2 regions of the Paenibacillus sp. FSL H7-0737 genome follow, and region 2 is predicted to be linked to the other one. Evidence: predicted binding sites of a transcription regulator. Region 2 holds the regulator's gene; the other holds the start of a gene.

Region 1 (11,893 bases), 830 kb from region 2:
TTCCGATTACCTTTATGCGTGATGTGCTGCAATTACCTCTAACTTATGATAAAAAAGAAAATGCATACACGATCGGAAAGGGAACGACTAAGGCCAAGTTGCTGTTATCTAGCTATGGTACTTCAATTTGGGTGAATAATTATTACATTCGAGAGTATGAAGGAAAGCTAATAAACAACCGGCTCTATGTTCCATCCGGTCTGTTAAATGATTATTTGGGCTATAAAGTGGATTGGAGTCGGGGCTCTAGTAGGTTGAATGTGGTGAATAGATCACAGAATGCGTTGATAGTAACCACGGAGACCTATGCTAAGGATCGGAAAGAGGCTTTGATCCAGCTTGATTATCCGAAGTTTAGTGGATTAAGCAATTCCAATGCACAGCAGGCCATGAATGATATTTTGAAAGAAAGTGCCATGAAATTTGCTGCAGGCGCAGAGAAGGATATCTCGAATCGATCCGGGTCAGAGCCTAAGTATACCTATGATATAGATTATGTGGTGACCTACAATCAGAATGGTGTGATCAGTTTGGTAATGTCACAGTATAGCGATACGGGCGGCGCTCATGGCATGACCAACCGGGAGGCTTTTACCTTTTCGCTCAAGGATGGCAAGCGTCTACTATTGGGCGACCTGTTTGGAGCCAATCCAAACTACAAAAAAGAGTTGAACGCTAAGCTGAACAAGCTAGTAAAATCGGAGGAAAGCTATTTGGGAGGATTCAACGGATTGAATACGGAAAAGTATTTTTATCTGAAGGATGATCAGGTCGTTCTGTTCTTCCAATTGTATGAATACACAGCTTATGCTGCGGGGTTCCCCGAATACATCTTTACTTTCAAAGAACTGTTGCCGGAAGGCGGTAGCCCATTTGCTGCTGTAAAATAAATAGAACTGGACATCTCCCCCTTACCAGAATCACCTCGAATTCATATGCTAAATGGAGTAACTAGTTTATGAACGGGGGAGAGCTATGAGCTATCAATACACTGCAATTGGCGATTCCTTGACGACTGGATTTGGCGCTCTGCCAGGTAACGGTTTTGTACCGGTGTACCGTAGAATGGCGGAAGGGAGACTGCGTTCTAACGTAGCCTCCACGAATTTGGGCGTGAATGGATTGACTACTTCTGAATTGGAACAGCGGCTACGCGGAAGCTCTATGACTCGTGAAGCCATTCGAGCAGCGGATATTATCACTCTATCCATTGGTGGTAATGATTTAATCCATGCAGCGAAGGCTGCAGCTAGACAACCTGAAAATTTATCTAAAGAGCTGCGAAGATCATTGCAAGAGTGCAAACAGAATTTTGCTGCAATTATGAGTATCCTCTTTCAATTGAAGGCGGGAACGCGTAGACCTTATATCATTCGAATTGTGGGATTGTATAATCCCTATCCTCAGGTAGTAGGCGCTACAGAGTGGGTAAGGCAGTTTAACAGTTATGCCTCACAGTACAGTAGCCGGGTATGTGGATTTGCTTCTATTTATAGTGAGTTTGCAGGAAACGAGAGAGGGCTTTTATCAATTGACCACTTACATCCTAATGGTCGAGGCTACCGTGTGATTGCTGAGAAACTGGATGCGCTTGGTTATGGTGGTTTGTATTAATTGAGATTCGTATGAAGTAGTGGTCTGAAAAGTAAAGAGGCTGTGCACTAACCATCAAGTGGATAGGGCACAGCCTCTTTGTGTTGTTTTATAGCTTACACACCGCTAGGCAGTGTTTTCTCGATGACTTTATCAACGATACCGTAAGCTGCCGCATCTGCAGCAGTCATGAAGTAATCACGATCTGTATCCTTCTCAATACGTTCTAGCGGTTGACCCGTACGTTCTGCAAGAATACGATTCAACTTATCACGCAATTTGAGGATACGACGGGCACGGATTTCGATATCCGTTGCTTGACCTTGAGCACCACCCAGAGGTTGGTGAATCATGATCTCACTGTTAGGCAGTGCGAAGCGTTTGCCTTTAGCGCCAGCGTTAAGTAGGAAAGCTCCCATAGAAGCTGCCATACCCACACAGATGGTGGAGACGTCCGGTTTAATGTACTGCATTGTATCAAAAATAGCCATACCTGCAGTAATGGAACCGCCGGGGCTATTCACGTAAAGGTGAATGTCCTTCTCCGGATCTTCGGCAGCCAAGAACAGCATTTGTGCGATGATAGAATTGGCTACCACGTCATTAACCTCCGTTCCAAGGAAAATGATGCGGTCCTTCAGCAGGCGGGAATAGATGTCATAAGCGCGCTCACCGCGGTTGCTCTGTTCTACTACCATAGGAATATAACTCACGTGGAAAACCTCCTTGATATTGGTTCTTCAAATGTATTCATTTTTACTCTTGCCGTATTACCCACATGATAAACAAATTCAAACAAAAAGTCAAAGAAAGTCAAACTTATATTCAAAAAAAAGAGCCGACACGCGGCTCTTTGGTTAAGTAGTAGTATAGGCACTACTAAATTATGTACAAAAGTGAAATTAATGGCGCGCCCGCCAAGAATCGAACTTGGATCTCAGGCTTCGGAGGCCTACGTCATATCCATTGGACCACGGGCGCAACAAAAATGATTATAATACAATTTCTGTGCAATTGCAATGGACAGGAAGAAACGAAGCTGTCGTCCTTTATTGACGACAACCGTTTCTCGTAGAAATATAAGGATGATATATAACGTGAAACCTGTAATTTCTTATATTTTTAATAATACTGTACACAGGCTCTATCCCTAGTCTTCAAGGTGGACAAGCGTACATTGTATTTCACTCAGCTAAAGAATCTGGATTGTTAATGACAGGTTTTTTGGAGCTGAACCTCTTTCCCAATCCTATAAATGTATAAGAAGACAAGCGCTTGAGAATTCTACTCTCGGAAGACTTGCACTTCGAGCAATATTTGGTTAGAATATGAGTGGGACTTAAAAAGTTTACCCGGGACATTTTGAGACCATGAACAAGGGAATAGAGGAAGACGAAGTTGCAGGAGTGAAAGTATGCGTAATTTATTAGATATCCAAAAGCAGCTTCTGCCTGATCTCATGGAAACCCTTAAGAGACGGTACACGATTCTTCATCAGATCATGCTGTCCGATATAATTGGGCGCAGAACGCTTGCCGCTTCGCTTGATATGACTGAGCGGGTACTGCGTGCCGAGACGGATCTTCTGAAATCGCAAGGGCTCATTGAGATCGAGAGCGTTGGCATGCGCATTAGCGCTGCTGGGCGTAGACTGCTTGATTTGCTAGAGCCGGTCGTTAAGAGCCTGTTTGGTCTGGATGAGCTGGAAGAGAAAATTCGGGCAACGTACGGTCTGGATAAAGTTATTGTGGTGCCGGGTGATTGTGAGTCATCGCCGTTCACCAAACGTGAGCTTGGCCGAGCGGGTGCAAAAGCGCTGCTCAGTGTACTTCGTACAGATGATATAGTTGCTGTCACAGGTGGATCAACGCTTGCCGATATGGCTGATCAACTGACACCGCCGTTATCCCTTTCCTATAAGAACGCTTGGTTTGTTCCGGCGCGTGGTGGATTAGGAGAGAGTATGGAGATTCAAGCCAATACGATTGCCTCAACAATGGCAAAGCGGGTAGGAGCGAATTACCGGTTGCTGCATGTACCTGATTTACTTAGTGGGGATGCCTACCAGTCACTAGCACTTGACTCTAATATTGGAGAGATTGTACAAATCATCCGCAGTTCGCGTATTATTGTACATGGGATTGGGGATGCCATTGAAATGACTCGCCGCCGCAAGCTGGATGAGGCAACTGTCTCAGAAATCCAGGGTGAGGGAGCCGTGGCTGAATCCTTTGGGTATTACTTTAACGAAGATGGTCAGGTTGTCCATACGATGCTTACGATGGGACTACGTCTAGAAGATATTGTTCGGACGGAGACAGTCATCGGTATTGCTGGAGGCAAACCAAAGGCCAAAGCCATTCATGCCATGCTGCGTTTCGGGCAGGAGAATATACTCGTCACCGACGAGGCTGCTGCTGTGGAAATCGGCAAGGAAATTGATAATCAGTTACAGATATCCTCGTAACTCACTAGAGCATACATCTTGCATCATACTTAACATTGTTGTCATGACAGGCTTCACGGTCTGTTTTGAATAAATAAAACGAATTCTAGGAGGAACTATTCAATGAGTGTAAAAGTTGGAATTAACGGATTTGGACGTATTGGACGCCTTGCTTTCCGCCGTATTCAAAATGTAGAAGGTATCGAAGTGGTAGCAATCAACGACTTGACTGACGCTAAGATGCTTGCTCATTTGCTTAAATATGATACAACTCAAGGTAAATTCCAAGGTGATGTTGAAGTGCATGATGGCTTCTTCAAAGTCAATGGCAAAGAAGTTAAGGTTCTTGCTAACCGCAACCCTGAAGAATTGCCATGGGGCGACCTAGGCGTTGATATCGTACTTGAGTGCACAGGTTTCTTCACAACTAAAGAAGCAGCTGAAAAACACTTGAAAGGTGGAGCTAAGAAAGTAGTTATCTCCGCTCCAGCTACTGGCGACATGAAAACTGTCGTTTACAACGTTAACGATGACATTCTTGATGGTACTGAGACTGTTATTTCCGGCGCATCTTGCACAACGAACTGCCTAGCTCCAATGGCAAAAGTATTGAACGACAAGTTCGGTATCGTTGAAGGCTTGATGACTACAATTCACGCTTACACTGGTGACCAAAACACTTTGGATGCTCCACACGCTAAAGGTGACTTCAGACGCGCTCGTGCAGCAGCTGAGAACATCATTCCTAACACTACTGGTGCTGCTAAAGCAATCGGTCTTGTTATTCCAGAACTTAAAGGTAAATTGGATGGCGCGGCTCAACGTGTTCCAGTTGCAACTGGTTCCCTGACTGAGCTTGTAACTGTTCTTGATAAGAGCGTTACTGTTGAAGAAATCAACGCAGCAATGAAAGCAGCTTCCGATCCAGACACTTATGGTTACACTGAAGATGAAATCGTATCTTCCGATATCAAAGGTATGACTTTCGGATCCCTGTTCGATGCTACACAAACTAAAGTATTGACTGTTGGCGACAAACAACTCGTTAAGACTGTTGCTTGGTATGACAATGAAATGTCCTACACTGCACAATTGGTTCGTACTTTGGAGAAATTCGCTAAAATCGCTAAGTAATTGACTTGATATAAGTAACATCTATAGAGCGGAAACAGAAGTTCCTTGTTTCCGCTCTTTCTAAATGTATTTCTTGTTTCCTGCTAGAAACAACTTTGGGTGTGGAGGAATTAATCATGAACAAAAAGAGCGTCCGTGATGTAGAAGTAAAGGGTAAACGCGTATTTGTACGCGTGGATTTCAACGTACCTGTAGAAGACGGTAAGATTACTGATGATACTCGTATTCGCGAAACCCTTCCAACCATTAAATATTTGATTGAGAACGGTGCAAAGATCATTCTTGCGAGTCACATGGGTCGTCCTAAAGGTCAATTCGTAGATTCCATGCGTTTGACTACTGCTGCTGAGCGTCTGTCCGAGCTTCTTGGCAAACCAGTAGCTAAAGCTGACGAAGCTGTTGGCGAAGCTGTCAAAGCAAAAATTGCTGAGCTAGGCGAAGGCGACGTACTTGTACTTGAGAATGTTCGTTTCTACCCAGGCGAAGAAAAGAACGATCCTGAATTGGCTAAACAATTCGCTGAACTGGCTGATTTGTTCGTCAATGATGCGTTTGGTGCGGCTCACCGTGCACATGCATCGACAGAAGGTATCGCTCATTTCTTACCAGCTGTATCCGGTCTTTTGATGGAGAAAGAATTGACCGTTCTTGGTAAAGCTCTTACTAACCCAGAACGTCCTTTCACTGCGATCATCGGTGGTTCGAAAGTTAAAGACAAGATTGATGTTATTGATAACTTGTTGTCTTTGGCTGATAACGTCCTGATCGGCGGTGGATTGTCTTATACATTCACTAAAGCACAAGGCTTTGAAATCGGTAAGTCACTTGTAGACAACGACAAACTTGACGTTGCTCTTGGATTCATCGAAAAAGCTAAAGCACTTGGCAAAAACTTCATGCTTCCTGTTGATGTTGTGGTTGCTGATAAATTCGGTGCTGATGCTAACACTAAGATCGTTAATTACAATGAAATCCCAGAAGGTTGGGAAGGACTTGATATCGGACCTAAGACTCGTGAACTTTATGCCGATATTATCAAGAACTCCAAGCTGGTTGTCTGGAATGGACCTATGGGCGTATTCGAAATCGATAAATTCGCTGAAGGTACACTTGCAGTAGCAAAAGCTTGTGCAACAACTGAAGGTTACACTGTTATTGGCGGCGGAGATTCCGCAGCAGCAGCAGAAAAATTCCACCTGGCTGACCAAATGGATCACATCTCCACTGGTGGCGGTGCATCCCTTGAGTTCATGGAAGGCAAGGCGCTTCCTGGCGTAGAAGCACTGAACGACAAGTAAGACGTATAGAAGGAGGCAATTTAATTCATGAGAACACCAATTATTGCGGGTAACTGGAAGATGTTCAAAACAGTTCCTGAAGCAGAAAGCTTTATTGCTGACATCAAAGGCAAAGCAGAAGTAGAAGGCGTTGAGACTGTAATCTGCGCCCCATTTACTAACCTGCCTGCACTTGTAGCAGCTGCAAAAGGTACAGACATCAAGATTGGCGCACAGAACCTGCACTTTGAAGATAACGGTGCTTACACAGGAGAAATCAGTGGTGTAATGCTTAGCGATCTTGGCGTAGACTATGTAATCATTGGTCACTCAGAGCGTCGTGCTTATTTTGGCGAAACAGATGAAATCGTGAATAAGAAAATGCATGCTGCATTCCGTCACGGTATCACTCCAATCGTATGTGTTGGCGAAAAGCTCGAAGAGCGTGAAGCTGATCAAACTAAAGCAGTATGTAAAGTACAAACTGAAGCTGCATTCCAAGGACTTAGTGCCGAGCAAGCAGCAAAAGTTGTCATTGCATACGAACCTATCTGGGCTATTGGCACAGGTAAATCTTCCACTTCCCAAGATGCTAACGAAGTTATTGCTTACATCCGCAGTCTTGTAAAAGATTTGTATGATGTTGCAACAGCTGAAGCTGTTCGTATTCAATACGGCGGCAGCGTGAAGCCTGAGAATGTAACTGAGTACATGGGCCAAAGCGACATCGATGGTGCGCTTGTTGGCGGTGCCAGCTTGCAGCCTGCTTCCTTCGTTCAATTGGTTGAGGGGGCGAAGTAAGATGTCAGCTCCAAGACCTGTAGCTTTGATCATCATGGATGGTTTCGGTTTGCGTGGAACATCTGAAGGTAACGCCGTTGCTCAAGCTAACAAACCTAACTATGACCGTTACTTGAAACAATATCCTAATACTACCCTTACTGCTTGTGGTGAAGCTGTTGGTCTTCCAGAAGGCCAAATGGGCAACTCTGAAGTAGGGCACTTAAATATTGGTGCAGGACGGATTGTATACCAGGATTTGACTCGTATCGATAAATCGATCCGTGAGGGCGAATTCTTCGATAATGAAACACTGGTAGCCGCAGTTAGAAATGCTAAGAACACAGGTAAAAAGCTTCATCTTTACGCGCTTGTATCCGACGGAGGGGTACATAGCCATATTAATCACCTGTTTGCTATGCTTGACCTGGCTAAGAAAGAAGATATGCACGAAGTGTATATCCATGCTTTCATGGATGGCCGGGACGTACCTCCAGATAGTGGTAAGAAGTTTGTTCAAGATCTGGTTGCTAAGATTGAAGAAGTTGGAGTAGGTACAATTGCAACGGTATCCGGGCGTTATTACGCAATGGACCGTGACAAACGTTGGGATCGTGTAGAAAAAGCTTATCGTGCTATGGTTTATGGCGAAGGACCGAAATACACAGATGCTCTGCAAGCTATCACTGCTTCTTATTCAAATTCCGTATTCGACGAATTCGTTGAACCTAGCGTGATTGTAGACAGTGAAGGCAAGCCGGTAACGGCAGTAGAGAGCGGCGATTCCGTCGTGTTCCTCAACTTCCGCCCTGACCGTGCTATTCAGTTGTCACAAGTGTTCACGAATCAAGATTTCCGTGGTTTCGACCGGGGTCCTTTGTTCCCGCAAGACTTGCACTTCGTATGCCTGACTACTTTCAGTGAAACGGTACAAGGTTATGTAGCCTATTCACCGAAGAACCTGGATAACACATTGGGTGAAGTACTTGTGCAACACAACAAGAAGCAACTGCGCATCGCGGAAACTGAGAAGTATCCGCACGTAACGTTCTTCTTCAGTGGTGGACGTGATGAGGAACTTCCAGGAGAAACTCGTATCTTGATCAACTCTCCTAAAGTGGCAACCTATGATCTTCAACCCGAGATGAGTGCTTACGAAGTGGCTGCAGCCTGCGTAGCAGAAATCGAAGCGGAAAGACAGGATGCTATTATCCTTAACTTTGCAAACCCTGATATGGTTGGACACTCCGGTATGCTGGAGCCAACAATCAAGGCTGTAGAGGTAACTGATGAGTGTGTAGGTAAAGTAGTGGACGCAGTAGTTGCCAAGGGTGGCGTTGCGATCATTATCGCCGATCACGGTAATGCAGACATGGTATTTGATGAGAACGGTCGTCCGTTCACAGCTCATACCACTAACCCGGTTCCGTTCATCCTTACGGATGAAAATGTTGTATTGCGCGATCGCGGTATCCTTGCTGATGTAGCACCAACCATTCTGGATCTGATGGGAATTCCGCAACCTGCGGAAATGACTGGTCAATCCATGATCGCTAGTCGCAAATAAGGAAACAATACCTAAGATTAAGCTTCAACAATCAAAACCAAAACATTGTTTAAAGGAGATTAACTAAAATGACTATTATTTCTGATGTTTATGCTCGCGAAGTCCTTGACTCCCGTGGTAACCCTACTGTAGAGGTTGACGTTTATCTTGAATCCGGTGCTAAAGGCCGCGCTATCGTTCCTTCCGGTGCTTCCACTGGCGCTCATGAAGCTGTAGAGCTTCGTGATGGCGACAAATCCCGTTACATGGGTAAAGGCGTTCTGAAAGCTGTTGAGAACGTAAATGAAATCATCGCTCCAGAAGTTATTGGTATGGACGCTCTTGACCAAGTGGGCATCGACAAATTGATGATCACTTTGGACGGAACTCATAACAAAGGTAAATTGGGCGCTAACGCAATCCTAGCTGTATCCATGGCCGTAGCTCGTGCAGCTGCAGCAGCATTGGATATTCCTTTGTACGTATACCTGGGCGGATTCAACGCTAAAACTCTTCCAGTACCAATGATGAACATCATCAATGGTGGTGAGCATGCGGACAACAACATCGACGTTCAAGAGTTTATGGTTCTTCCTGTAGGAGCTCCAAGCTTCAAAGAAGCTCTTCGTACAGGTGCTGAAATCTTCCACAACTTGAAATCCGTACTTCAATCCAAAGGCCTGAACACAGCTGTTGGTGACGAAGGTGGTTTCGCACCAAACCTTGGTTCGAATGAAGAAGCAATCACTACAATTATCGAAGCTATCGAAAAAGCTGGTTACAAACCAGGCGTTGACGTATTCTTGGGTATGGACGTTGCTTCCACTGAGTTCTACAAAGACGGTAAATACACACTTGCTGGCGAAGGTAAATCTTACACTTCCGCTGAGTATGTTGACCTTCTTGCTTCATGGGTTGAGAAATACCCAATCATCACAATCGAAGACGGTATGTCCGAAGACGACTGGGATGGTTGGAAATTGCTTACTGAAAAATTGGGAGACAAAGTTCAATTGGTTGGTGACGACTTGTTCGTTACAAACACTGAGCGTCTTGCAACAGGTATCGAAAAAGGTATCGGTAACTCCATCTTGGTTAAAGTTAACCAAATTGGTACATTGACTGAAACTTTCGATGCTATCGAAATGGCTAAACGTGCTGGTTACACAGCAGTTATCTCTCACCGTTCCGGTGAATCCGAAGATAGCACAATCGCTGACATCGCTGTTGCGACTAACGCTGGTCAAATCAAAACAGGTGCTCCTTCCCGTACAGACCGTGTTGCTAAATACAACCAATTGCTTCGCATCGAAGACGAGTTGGGTGAATTGGCTCAATACAACGGCCTGAAATCCTTCTACAACCTTAAAAGATAATCTGCTTTTATAGCAGAGTACGAAGACCCGCCATTATGGCGGGTCTTTTTTTAATATGTGTTTATCCTAATCTTTCAAGAAAAGCTACGACTTAACAGTCTAGGCGGTTGTATTACCGGCACTGCTATGATAAAATAAGAGTACTGTTTATGTATCGTGATAACCTCAATTACCATAGATAGTGATGCTTAGGCGTAGGAGGTGGAAGTGAATGGATATCTTTTTGAAAGTTGTGCTCCTGATTTTTTCCGTCGGTCTTATTGCGGTCGTTCTTCTGCAAAAGGGGAAAAGCGCGGGTCTTTCCGGTGCCATCTCCGGTGGTGCTGAGCATCTCTTTGGTAAAACAAAAGCTCGTGGTATGGAACTCGTACTACAACGTGTAACAGTTGGACTTGCTGCAGGATTCTTCATTATGGCGATTCTAGCTGCTGTTTTCATTGACTAAAGTACCTACAGTAAGCCCTCGCTCTGTTCTGAATGGAATGGTGCGAAGGCTTTTTTGTTATAATAAAAAGGGGATAAAGCACCTGCAGGTGCTTTTCTTTGCATAGCAGAAAGAATAAGATTCGATACGGTAAAGCCTTAATAAATAAGCTTTCTCCTTCGATGTGAATGAAATTTCGTACTGCGTTTACCTTTGGATGACAGTAACAGGGATGCGCAGGATTGATTTCGTGTATACTAGGGTATGAAGTAGGTAAAGGTAAATTTTACTTGGCATTACTACAGAGCAGGACAAGACATACATATTTGCCAGCGGCTTGGAGCCGCGGAGGGCTGGGGTGACGAACATGATAACACAAGAAATATTACTCGATTTCATGCGGGAAACTGCATATAAACCAATGACTTATGAAGAGCTGGTGAGCCATTTTGCTCTAGAAGATAGCACAGGGTTTAAAAAGTTCGAGGAACTACTAATTGAATTAGAGCAGGACGGAAGAATTGTATTAACTCGTAATGCACGTTATGGCGTGCCGGAACGAATGGATTTACTGCGAGGCCGGTTACAGGCTCATGCGAAAGGCTTCGCTTTTCTTATCCCGGATGATCGTGATCATCCTGACGTATATATCCATGCGAATGATCTTAAGGGAGCTATGAATGGTGATATCGTCCTTATCCGTATTACCTCTAAAAGTCCGTCCGGCGGACGTATGGAAGGCGAAGTTGAGCGCATTGTAAAACGGGGAGTATTGCAGACGGTTGGCGTATTTCAAAATCTGGAGACCTATGGCTTTGTGCTGCCTGATGATAAACGGATTAACCGCGATATTTTTATTCCGAAGCAATCCTTCATGGGGGCGGTAGACGGTCAAAAGGTCGTTGTACGTATCGTGAATTATCCAGAAGGCCGATCAGCGGCAGAGGGTGAAATTATTGAGATCCTCGGACATAAGGATGATCCAGGAGTCGATATTCTATCTATTATCCGTAAGCATCAGCTGCCAGAGGCCTTTCCGGCTGAAGTGATGAACGAAGCGGACAACGCTCCGGATTCAATCACAGAAGAGGAAATTGCTGAGCAGGGACGTCGCGACTTGCGCGGACTAAACATTGTCACGATTGATGGTGAGGATGCTAAGGACCTGGATGATGCGGTTAATGTTCAGCGACTGGAGAACGGAAACTACAAGCTAGGCGTGCATATTGCGGATGTAGGTTATTACGTACGCGAGAGCTCTGAGCTCGATAAAGAAGCCTATGATCGGGGCTGTAGTGTGTACTTGGTGGATCGGGT
Region 2 (11,893 bases):
GTACTATAGCCTTAACCTTGTCCAGCTTATAGAGCTGTATCCATTCCCGGCAGCGCTCAATATCTTCCTTACCGGTTACGAGCACGATTTCAGAAATCAATTCGTGCTGCTGAAATACTTCCAGCGTATGAACGATGATTGGTTTCCCCTGCAGTAACAGATATTGCTTGCTCTCTACAGTCCCCATTCGCGTTCCTCTGCCTGCCGCCACAATGACGACGCCCACACTGTTTGACATTACTCAGGCTCCTGTCTTTCACGTATATTCCCATCATAACGTGTTTGGCGGGCATTTCCAACCCATAGGACATTTGCCATGCACTTTATCTACGCTTATTGTGCTTTTTCCAAGAGCTTTGGCTTCGCAAATATCATCCGTCCAGCTGAGGTTTGAAGCACACTCGTGACGAGAACCTCCATCGTAGTTCCGATATATTCCCGTCCGCCTTCCACAACGATCATTGTTCCATCGTCTAAATAGGCTACGCCTTGTCCATGCTCTTTGCCATCCTTAATGACCTGAACTACGATTTCCTCACCAGGCAACACTACGGGCTTCACGGCATTCGCAAGATCATTAATATTCAGGACTGAGACTCCTTGTAATTCGCAAACCTTATTCAAGTTAAAGTCATTGGTAACTACTTTACCTCGCAGTACCTTCGCTAACTTCACCAGCTTACTATCCACCTCAGAGATTTCTTCAAAATCTCCCTCGTAGATTAATACCTTCACATCGAGCTCTTTTTGGATTTTATTGAGAATATCAAGTCCCCGCCGTCCGCGATTACGTTTCAGTAGATCGGAAGAATCTGCGATATGCTGGAGCTCCTCAAGTACGAATTCCGGTATGACAATCGTTCCCTCAATAAATCCAGTTTTGCAAATGTCGGCGATCCGCCCATCAATAATAACGCTCGTATCGAGGATTTTATGCTCCTCCAGGCCACGACCTTCCGGTTCAGCCGCTTGCCCCCAGCGTCCAGTTGTCCAAAGTGCAGCTAGTTCCTCTTTTTTCTCCAGACCGATCCGCAGCCCCATATATCCAAAAGCTAACGTAACGGGTACCTGCAGCAACTGCCCAGCTTTTCCAAGCCAAATCATAGCAGGATATAACAGAAGAGATAGCAAAAGCCCTCCTGTAAGCCCAGCTGCACCTGCAGCCAATTCATTCATTGGTATACGCGAACAGTACAGAACCGCCTCCCGCAGTTTTGAACCTCCCCATTCCGCGCATAAAGACCCCGCAAACAAAAAAATAATGGCACCCAGCACCGTAAATAAAATGCTTCCCTCTACAGGTAAACTTTCACTCAGCTTTTCCATTCCCTTGGGGAATCCTCTTTCAAGCGCATGGTATAGCGAAAAACCAGACCAAGCACCACATATTAAAGCAAAAGACAATATCACTTTTTTCCACATAACCTAACGCACCTCCTTTTTATTCATCCTTGAATGATCTATACCTCACCAGTATGTTCCAATTTTCAAGACGATAAACTTGGGGTAGCGCTGGAATTGCAAAAAGGCTTTGCCATCCCCTAAGGACGACAAAGCCTCTAGCTATAATTATATTAGTTCAACCTTACTACAAGACTGCTTTAACCGTTCTTCGAGTGATACACTTTATCTTCAGAACGTCTTCTACGACGGTGACGGCGTCTGGCTGTCAATCGATCGATGTTTTGTTTAAAACCATATAACGCGTAAATGCCAAGTAAGACGAAGATTAGCTTAGCAATTTGTTCAGGGAACACAACAGCAACAGCCACGGCAACAACAATGACTACTGGCGCTCCGACAACCACTTTTTTAGGTAATCCAACCTTCTTAAAATTAGGATATTTAACAGTGCTGACCATCAAATATGATAAGAGCAATGTAGCCACGATCATAAATGGAGCAGAAACATCTTTATTAAAAAGAGCTAATGTGGCAAGTACACCACCAGCAGCAGGAATTGGCAATCCGATGAAATAACCAGGAACTCCTGGATGAACATTAAAGCGAGCTAGGCGCAATGCACCAAACACCGGGAAAATTGCAGTTACTGTCCAGGCTAATGCAGAATTTAAATCATGCAGGCTTGAGACGTACATAATAACAGCCGGTGCTACTCCAAAAGAAACGACATCAGACAAAGAGTCCAGTTCCTTACCAAATTCACTCTCACATTTAAGTGCACGAGCAACTCGGCCATCCAATCCGTCTAACAGCATAGCAATAATAACCATGATAGCGGCCATGCTAACTTTACCGTCAAACGCCATCATGATACCAAACATTCCGAGCATCAAGTTACCTATGGTAAAAAGACTCGGAATTGATTTTTGTATCATTTCTTCACCTCAATTTTCTCACATTGGCCTTAAACAGCTCCAATATTACGTGATTGTATGTTATTTACATTTGCCTGTCAATAAGAACTTGCTTCTGTAAACGTTTGAGCCCATCCTGAATATTACGAGCCCGCACCTCCCCAATTCCGTCCACTTCATCCAGTTCAGCTATGCTTGCAGACATCAAATTAGGCAGCATTTCAAACCGCTCCACCAGATTATGAATGATCACATTTGGAAGCCGCGGAATCTTGTTGAGCAGACGATATCCACGCGGAGTAACCACCTCTTCGGAAGAAATTGCCGTAGAAGAGTAGCCCAGCAATCGAGCAATATGGTTGTCATCCATTAGGTCATCATCACTAATACGTTTGAGACCGGCAATAATTTCACGAATTTTATCTTCTTGCTCTTCCTTAGCATAGTCTCTGTATAGGAGCCATGCTTCTTCCTCTGTATTTCCAACCAGTTCTTCCATCTGCATGCTGATTAAGCGTCCTTCATTGCCTAGTTCATTTATATATCGTTTGATCTCCATTTTTATGCGTAGAACCATCTCTACCCGCTGAATCACTCCGACCACTTCAGCTACGGTGACGATTCCCTCATACTCCGAAGCAGACAAATTCGTCAGTCCTTGTGTAAGAACCGCTTTGTACTTTTCGAGGGTCTGAATCGCTTGATTAGCTTTAGCCAAAATAGCTCCGATTTCTTTTAACGCATACCGAATGGAACCTTGATACAGGGTAATGATATTGCGGCGCTGTGAAATAGAAACAACCAGTTTACCTGTTTGCTTCGCTACGCGCTCGGCGGTCCGGTGACGAATGCCTGTCTCGATTGAAGAGATGGACGAATCCGGAATTAGCTGTGTATTTGCATACAAAATTCGTTTCAAATCCTCACTAAGAATAATGGCACCGTCCATTTTGGCGAGCTCATATAAATAATTGGGTGAAAAATCGCAGTTAATGGAGAATCCTCCATCCACTACCTCCATCACCTCAGGACTATACCCAACGACGATTAGTGCTCCCGTCTTAGCTCGCAGCACATTCTCAAGACCTTCCCGAAAGGGTGTCCCCGGTGCCGCCAGTCTGAGCAGATCATTCATATTCTCTAATTGGTTATATTCTTTCATAATCCCTGTGCCCCCTAATCTAACGCGACCGATAGTGCATCTGCTACGGTACTGACGCCAATAATCTGGATATCTTGCGGGTGCTTCCAGCCCTTCAAACTTTTCTCTGGCATGATCACCCGCCGGAAGCCTAGCTTCGCGGCCTCCTTCACACGCATTTCCGCGCGTGAAACACCTCTTACTTCACCTGTAAGTCCTACTTCACCGAAGAAAACATCGTAAGGTTTTGTTGAAATATCACGAAAGCTGGAAGCGATACTAACAGCTACTGCTAAATCAATCGCCGGTTCATCCAGCTTCACGCCTCCAGCAACATTAAGGTATGCATCCTGATTTTGCAGGAACATGCCCATCCGCTTCTCAAGTACAGCGATAATGAGTGCCATCCGCTGGTGATCCATACCTGTGCACACCCGGCGTGGGGAGGGGAAATGAGTGGCAGCGATAAGAGCCTGAAGCTCAACAAGCACCGGTCTAGTCCCTTCCATACTAGCCACGACTGTAGATCCGGCTACGCCGAGTGGACGCTCAGATAAGAAGAGCTCCGATGGATTTTCTACTTCTGTTAGACCCACTTCACCCATTTCGAAAATGCCGATTTCATTCGTTGAACCGAAGCGGTTCTTTACAGCCCGCAGGAGTCTATACGTATGATGCCGCTCTCCCTCAAAATACAGCACACAATCCACCATATGTTCAAGCATCCGTGGGCCTGCAATAGCGCCTTCCTTGGTGACATGCCCAACGAGAACTGTAGCAATTCCCCGAATCTTAGCGATACGCATAAATCTTGTCGTACATTCCCGAACCTGGGTCACACTGCCTGGCGCACTAGTTACTTCTGGCATAAATACAGTCTGAATCGAATCGATAACAAGAAATTGCGGCTGAATTTGTTCAATCGCTTCTTCTATGCTTTCCATATTCGTCTCACATAGTACATATAGCTCAGCTGACAACGCACCGAGGCGATCCGCACGTAGTTTTGTTTGCCTTACCGATTCTTCGCCCGAAATGTACAGCACTCGCAATCCCTGAGTTGTCAGAGCATGCGAAGTCTGTAATAAGAGCGTAGATTTACCGATTCCTGGGTCTCCCCCTACTAGTACCAGCGATCCTGGCACGATCCCCCCACCGAGAACACGGTTAAGCTCACCTATACCTGTCAGTATGCGCGGTTCCTTGTCACTTTCTATACTTATGATCGATTGTGCCTTTTCTTTACTATGAAAAATAGGGGCATTCATTCCCTGTGTTTTGACTACGCTTTCCGTTTCCTCCACCATGGAGTTCCAAGCTTGGCACCCGGGACATTTTCCGAACCATTTTGGCGATTCGTATCCACAATCGGTGCAAAAAAATTTAGTTTTTGGTTTAGCCATTTGTTCTCCTTACGGTCCGAACTTTTAAATTGCGGATATTTTCTTCTAATGAAAGTTTACCATTTCTGCCCCTTTAACGAAAGGTCATTCGGAATTTGTACTAAATGTATATTTTAAAGTGATAAATTTATATTAAAAAAGCTTCCGCCCCTCTATAAACTGAGGAGCGGAAGCTTTTTTTATTCCGTTTTTTTATTCGGATTCTACTTCTTTTTCAAGCAATGGCGCTACAGGAGCATCCACTTTATTCACTACAAGTTCTCCGCCAACTTCATCAATGTTGAGCGAATCACCCTTTTGGATATTTCCTCTCAACAATTCCTCGGAAAGACGGTCTTCAATATGCTTCTGAATCGCACGACGTAATGGACGTGCACCAAAGGCTGGGTCGTAACCTTCCTTAGCCAGGAAAGCCTTAGCCGCATCCGTGAGTACGAAATCAACATCATATTCACGCAGCCGCTTGCGCAGCTCATCAGACATCAACGTAACGATTTCAGCAATATGCTTCTCATCGAGGGAATGGAAGACGATGATTTCGTCAATCCGGTTCAAGAACTCAGGACGGAAGCTCTTCTTAAGCTCTTCCATAACCTTGCCCTTCATATTACCGTATTCTGCTCCAGCATCTTGCACAGCTGTGAATCCAAGTGTCGAATTCTTCTTGATCGCTTGTGCGCCTACGTTAGAAGTCAGAATAATTAATGTATTACGGAAATCGACTACCCGTCCTTTAGAGTCAGTCAAACGACCGTCTTCAAGAACTTGCAGCAGAATATTGAATACTTCTGGGTGCGCTTTTTCAATTTCATCAAGCAGCACTACAGAATAAGGTTTACGGCGTACCTTCTCAGTTAATTGGCCACCCTCTTCATAGCCAACATATCCAGGAGGGGCTCCTACTAAGCGGGACGTGGAGTGCTTCTCCATGTATTCCGACATATCAATACGGATGACCGCATTCTCATCGCCGAACATGGCTTCAGCCAATGCACGAGCCAACTCAGTTTTACCTACACCAGTAGGACCGAGGAAGATAAAGGAACCCATTGGACGTTTCGGATCTTTAAGACCCGCACGCGCACGGCGTAGTGCCCGGCTAACTGCCTTAACAGCTTCGTCCTGACCGATCACTCGTTCATGCAGTAAAGCCTCCATGTTAAGTAGACGGTCGGTCTCCTCTTCCTTCAGCTTGCTTACAGGTATACCCGTCCAGCTAGCTACAACCTGTGCGATGTCTTCAGGTGTAACCTCTGAATCCGTGCGACCCTGTTTTTCTTTCCATTGATTCTTAGTCGTATCAAGCTCTTCACGGATTTTTTGCTCTGTATCTCGCAAGGCCGCCGCTTTTTCAAACTCTTGACTCTGCACTGCGGAATCCTTCTCCTTGCGGATATCATCCAAGCGCATTTCAAGTTCCTTCAGATTTGGCGGGATAGTGTAAGAGTGAAGCCTTACTTTAGATCCTGCTTCATCGATAAGGTCAATCGCTTTATCTGGCAGGAAACGATCCGGGATGTAACGATCGGACAACTTCACTGCTTCCACTATAGCTTCATCCGTAATCTTCACACGGTGATGCGCTTCATAACGATCGCGAAGTCCGAACAGAATTTGGACCGCTTCTTCTGGAGATGGCTGATCCACCGTAATCGGTTGGAAACGACGCTCCAATGCTGCATCTTTTTCAATATATTTACGATATTCGTCAAGCGTAGTTGCACCAATGCACTGAAGTTCTCCACGGGCTAACGCCGGTTTCAGAATGTTAGATGCGTCAATCGCACCTTCCGCACCACCAGCACCGATCAGCGTATGAAGCTCATCGATAAAGAGCACGATATTACCTGCTTGGCGAATCTCATCCATAATTTTCTTGAGGCGGTCTTCAAACTCACCGCGATATTTTGTTCCAGCCACTACTGAGCCCATGTCGAGCGTCATGACGCGTTTGTCGCGAAGTGTTTCTGGGATTTCATTATTGATAATCTTTTGTGCAAGTCCTTCAGCGATAGCTGTTTTACCAACACCAGGTTCACCGATCAGTACCGGGTTATTCTTAGTCCGGCGACTCAGTACCTGAATAACACGTTCAATTTCCTTACTACGGCCGATAACTGGGTCTAGATTACCTTCCTTAGCATAAGCGGTCAAATCGCGCGCAAGACCATCTAGGGTCGGTGTGCTGACATTAGCCGGAGTCCCGCTATGACTAGAGGCAGCCTCGCTGCTTCCCAGGAGCTGAAGAACTTGTTGACGAGCTTTGTTCAAGCTGATGCCGAGGTTATTAAGCACACGAGCCGCGACACCTTCTCCTTCACGGATAAGTCCAAGCAAAATATGCTCAGTGCCAACATACGTATGACCCAATTTGCGGGCTTCGTCCATCGACAGCTCAATCACTTTTTTAGCGCGAGGAGTATAAGCAATGTTCGTAGGCTGTTCTTGACCTCTGCCAATCAGTGTCTCCACTTCGTCCTGGATTTTTTCAAGACCTAGCCCTAAAGCTATTAATGCCTTAGCAGCAATGCCGTCTCCTTCACGAATAAGTCCGAGCAAAATATGTTCTGTACCAATATTGTTGTGTCCTAAACGAACAGCTTCTTCCTGCGCCAGCGCTAGCACTTTTTGTGCGCGTTCCGTAAATCTTCCAAACATCATATCTCCTGCACCTCCATGAATAATAAATATCTATATTAATGTTGTGTTCCCAGTGTCTCTCGGAGCAGTTTTGCCCGATACATATCTCGTTCAGTAGCGTTCAGCTCATCGCCGAACATCTTTTGTAGAAATCCTGGCTGTGTCTTAACGTTAAGTTCATTAAGCACTGAGATCGAAAGACCTTCCAGAATGCCAAGGTCAACCCCAAGTCTCACATCAGACAAGCGTTGAGCAGATTCTTTAAGCTCCATAAGAGCTGCATAACATAAAATTCCGTAAGAACGCTTCACTCGGTCTGTTATTCTCAGGGCGGAATCAACAAGCAACCGTTCACGTGCATTTCGCTCATGCTCAATAATCTGGGTAACTACACTGTGAAGGTTCTCTATAATTTCACTTTCCGTTTGACCGAGGGTGATCTGATTAGAAATTTGAAAGATGTTCCCTACTGCTTCGCTACCCTCACCGTAAATTCCTCTTACAGTCAATCCCACTTGGTTCACTGCAGACAATATGCGATTGATCTGATGAGTCATTACAAGCGCTGGTAGATGCAGCATTACCGAGGCACGAAGCCCCGTACCAACATTGGTGGGACAACTAGTCAAATATCCTCTTTTATCATCAAAAGCGTAATTGACAGCTGCCTCGAATATATCATCGATCGCCGTCGCACGATCCCATGCTTCTCTAACCTGAAGACCAGGAAACAGACACTGGATTCGCAGATGGTCCTCTTCGTTAATCATGATGCTGACCGACTCATCTTCATTTAATAAGACAGCCGCACTGCGCGAATCATTAGCCAAGTTAGGACTGATTAGATGCTTCTCAACCAGTACCTTTTTGTCCAGTTCATTCACTTCATCAAGCTTTAGGAGTTGAAAAGATCCGAAATCTGCAGCTGCTTCCTCATGAAACACAGGAGCCAGTAACTCTAATACTTCTTCCGATTGCTCTAAGGAAGCCAGCATTGGGAATGGAAGATGCTCTAGATTACGGGCAATACGCATACGACTGCTAATTACAATCTCGGAATGACTACCTCCAGAACGCATCCAATCACTAAGCGCTTGTTCAGTAAATCGGAGACTTGACATGTCATATCCCCCCTATATATCAAAGACTTTACTCTTGTGCTATTTCTTTTTCAAGTTTACGAATCTGATCTCGCAGCTCCGCTGCTTTCTCGAATTCTTCTTGTGTAATACTTTGCTGTAATTCCTGCTTGAGTTCATCAATTTGGCGTCTAAACACAATCTGAGCTCCTGCACGTTTCGGAATCTTACCTACATGTGAAGTACTGCCATGCACTCGCTTAAAAAGCGGGTCCAGTGCGCTGTTAAAATATTCATAACAGGAGCTACAGCCAAAACGGCCTAATTTGCTAAACTGGGAGTACGTCATCCCACAATTCTCACATTGCAGACTCTGCGTAGTCTTCGTTGCAGCCGACTTCTCCTTGCCGGCACCTTCAAGATCAAGCAGACCTGAGAGCAGACTGTGGATGGAGAATCCTCCAGCCGTTCCGGGAATGAGTTCACCCTTCTCCCGTGCACAGCTCTCGCAGATATGAAACTCCGTCTTCTCTCCATTCACGATCTTAGTGAAGTGGAGTGTTGCCGGCTTGACGCCACATTCCTGGCATTGCATAAGCGAAAGCCCCTCCCTTATGGTTGACAATTATTTGCCTAACAAAGAGATTAACATCGCCTTCATAATCTTGGCACGAATCTCATCCCGGTATGGAATCTTAACCGTTAGGCATTCCCGAGAAACAGCAGCGCGCATAAGGCACGCTTCACGCTTACTTAGAAAACCAGCTTCCTCCAGCTGATAAATCAGCCCTTCAGCAGCGTTCTGATCAATCCCGCCACCTATAGTATGGTTTAAATGGGCATGCAGTGCCACGTTAGGTGGTAATTCAAAACGTTGAATACGAATATATCCCCCGCCACCACGCTTACTTTCCACTACATAACCTTTTTCCAGAGTAAAGCGTGTACTGATGACATAATTGATCTGTGACGGTACGCATGAGAACTGGTCCGCCAGGTCATTTCGCTGGATTTCCACCGTACCTTCGGGACTTTCATGCAAAATATTCTTCAGATATTGTTCGATAATATCAGAGATATTGCGCATCACTCATCCTCCAGTGCTTAAATCTTTATAATACCGATTGCAACTTGCATTCATAATGACAATGGTCTTTAATTGAACTTAAACATTTGTGGAAATCCCACGTGTTCAAAGGATCGAATAGCTGTCATTATGCTTCGTTGACTTTGACTTTCTTTGACTTTTTAATATTATAACATATTCTGTGCTAATTCCAAGTGGATTCTCTTATTTTTCACTTTTTTCAGCGAATGTATTCGGAAATAAAGAACTCTCCCAACTTCTTTCGAAGGGGAGAGCCTAATTTTTGTCAAGTATAAACGCCTTCGGTATCCTTATTAGGGCGATAAGCGTTTATGCGAGAAATATAAGGATAATGTATAGCATGAAACTTATACTTTCTTATATTTTTAAAAATGATCAAATAAAGCTGTCTGTGCTTGTGGAATAATTTCTTCAAACCATTCCAGTGCTGCTGCGTGGCCAGAGACACTTCCATAACGTGCCATCTCTGTTGGTCGTTTGTATCCAAGCATCAAGGCCGTCAAAGTGCCTATATCACAGCTCAAGTCTGCTTCCGCCCGTTCCCCTTCCACTCGAATCAAAGTAGCCGAGCCCTCATTAGAGATATTCCATGCCCATAACCCATCATTCCAAGGTGCATACTTATCTTCGATATATATAAGCTGCTTCTTTTGACTACTGTTTCCTCTGAAGGCGTAAGTTTCAATGAATGACTTGGCATTAACAATCCGCCCCATAAAATAAGGATAATTCTCTTGTCCTATACGTGGATCTGGCAGCAAGAAAGGTAATATGTCATCCGAAGGCACCAGCTTTAAGGATGCACCGGTCACCATCGAATCATGGTTCGCAAGAAATGTCCACAGCCCCTGCCGAGCTTGTTCATTCAAAAAAACAAATTCATCAATAACCAGTTCTCTGTTCTCTACCTTATACAGCACATATCCCTCTGGTTCACCACTCTTGGAGTAAAATACTGCACTCTTTCCTTCATCATCTAGAACAGAGTTCTCCCACCAGTCCAAATCGCGCTTAAGTGTCCCGTTATATCTGACAGCGAATCGATTGTATAGGCTATCTAATACTTCGATATCTTTTATATCCCGTTTAACCTTGCCCTCAACTTCGACCTTTTTGGGAAACTTCGCTACTGGAATAGAGTATTTCTTATATTCACAATAAACCTCCCAGCCAAATTTACGATAAAACGGAATCAAGAACGGGTGTAGAAAAGAGAGCGTTTGACCTGCCTCATTCATCGTATGCAGCGCATGAGACAATAGATTTGCCACATGTCCTTGTCTGCGGTTCTCTGGCCATGTAGCCACTCCTGCTATACCACCCATAGGTACCACTCTGCCCTGTATGTAGACTTGGAAAGGAATAATCGTCAATTTAGCTTCCAATGTTCCGTCCTCAAAAGCACCCCATACCTGTTCAGCCTTAAATCTTTCCTTAGCACTTGCCCTTTTTTCACTAGGAAGCTTGTACTGAAAAGCATATTCTGACAAGTTCATGCTTGCATCGAATTCTTCTGAACGTAACTGTCTTATTACCACAAACTCACCTCATCCTTTATAAGATTACTATTTAGGATAAGTATAACAAGAGCGTCAATTGTACGCTAATCTATTGCATTATTTATAACTTTATTTTTAGTTATCCACAGCTCTATGCAGTTTTAAAAATAGTCTTGAAATCTTGTCACATCCAAGTTAAAATAGTTATCCACTTATCAATAGCTCTATCCACATAATCCCGGCTATATCCACAGCAACCCGTGTACTACTTAGGTTTTCTGTTGACAGATCCATATAATTATGTATTTAATCCACACTATTTAGGGATTATTTCTCCTTCAATCATCTATCCACATGTGCGTAACTTTTCTGCAAATCCAAATGTTTATCCACAAGTTTTCCACAGTCTATAATAAACGCAAAAAAGCCACTGTCGATTACTCAACAGTGGTCTAATTGTGCTTGGCAACGTCCTACTCTCCCAGGACCCTTCGGTCCAAGTACCATCGGCGCTGGAGGGCTTAACGGTCGTGTTCGGGATGGGTACGCGTGGAACCCCTCCGCTATCGCCACCAAACATGCGTCTGTGAAACAGACGCTGCCGCGTGAAATTTCGTTCATCACCAGAAGTGAGAATGAATTCCTAAGCGTGTTACAGGCTTGAGTCGCCTGAAAACTGAATCCGAATTGAATTTGCATTTTAAG

What was found. Region 2 encodes CtsR, which represses protease genes until heat stress. Its sites were predicted from a motif close to ATGGTCAATAAAGGTCAAACA; they were not measured.
Region 1: clpP (ATP-dependent Clp endopeptidase proteolytic subunit ClpP) is a predicted target of CtsR. The motif match lies at 2,393-2,413, and genes of this name have one in related genera.

What each region holds. Positions count from the first base shown of each region.
Region 1 is NZ_CP009279.1:192,265-204,157, forward strand. It holds gene H70737_RS00935 (PdaC/SigV domain-containing protein) at 1-890, shown strand, start outside; gene H70737_RS00940 (GDSL-type esterase/lipase family protein) at 976-1,614, shown strand; gene clpP (ATP-dependent Clp endopeptidase proteolytic subunit ClpP) at 1,710-2,306, opposite strand; tRNA gene H70737_RS00955 (tRNA-Arg) at 2,500-2,574, opposite strand; gene H70737_RS00960 (sugar-binding transcriptional regulator) at 3,008-4,060, shown strand; gene gap (type I glyceraldehyde-3-phosphate dehydrogenase) at 4,163-5,173, shown strand; gene H70737_RS00970 (phosphoglycerate kinase) at 5,290-6,471, shown strand; gene tpiA (triose-phosphate isomerase) at 6,499-7,251, shown strand; gene gpmI (2,3-bisphosphoglycerate-independent phosphoglycerate mutase) at 7,253-8,797, shown strand; gene eno (phosphopyruvate hydratase) at 8,866-10,152, shown strand; gene secG (preprotein translocase subunit SecG) at 10,364-10,597, shown strand; gene rnr (ribonuclease R) at 10,944-11,893, shown strand, end outside.
Region 2 is NZ_CP009279.1:6,132,899-6,144,791, forward strand. It holds gene ispD (2-C-methyl-D-erythritol 4-phosphate cytidylyltransferase) at 1-238, opposite strand, end outside; gene H70737_RS26905 (PIN/TRAM domain-containing protein) at 334-1,422, opposite strand; gene pssA (CDP-diacylglycerol--serine O-phosphatidyltransferase) at 1,602-2,339, opposite strand; gene disA (DNA integrity scanning diadenylate cyclase DisA) at 2,404-3,480, opposite strand; gene radA (DNA repair protein RadA) at 3,495-4,862, opposite strand; gene clpC (ATP-dependent protease ATP-binding subunit ClpC) at 5,055-7,523, opposite strand; gene H70737_RS26930 (protein-arginine kinase McsB) at 7,559-8,623, opposite strand; gene H70737_RS26935 (protein-arginine kinase activator protein McsA) at 8,652-9,176, opposite strand; gene H70737_RS26940 (CtsR family transcriptional regulator) at 9,207-9,668, opposite strand; gene H70737_RS26945 (GNAT family N-acetyltransferase) at 10,055-11,227, opposite strand; rRNA gene rrf (5S ribosomal RNA) at 11,649-11,765, opposite strand.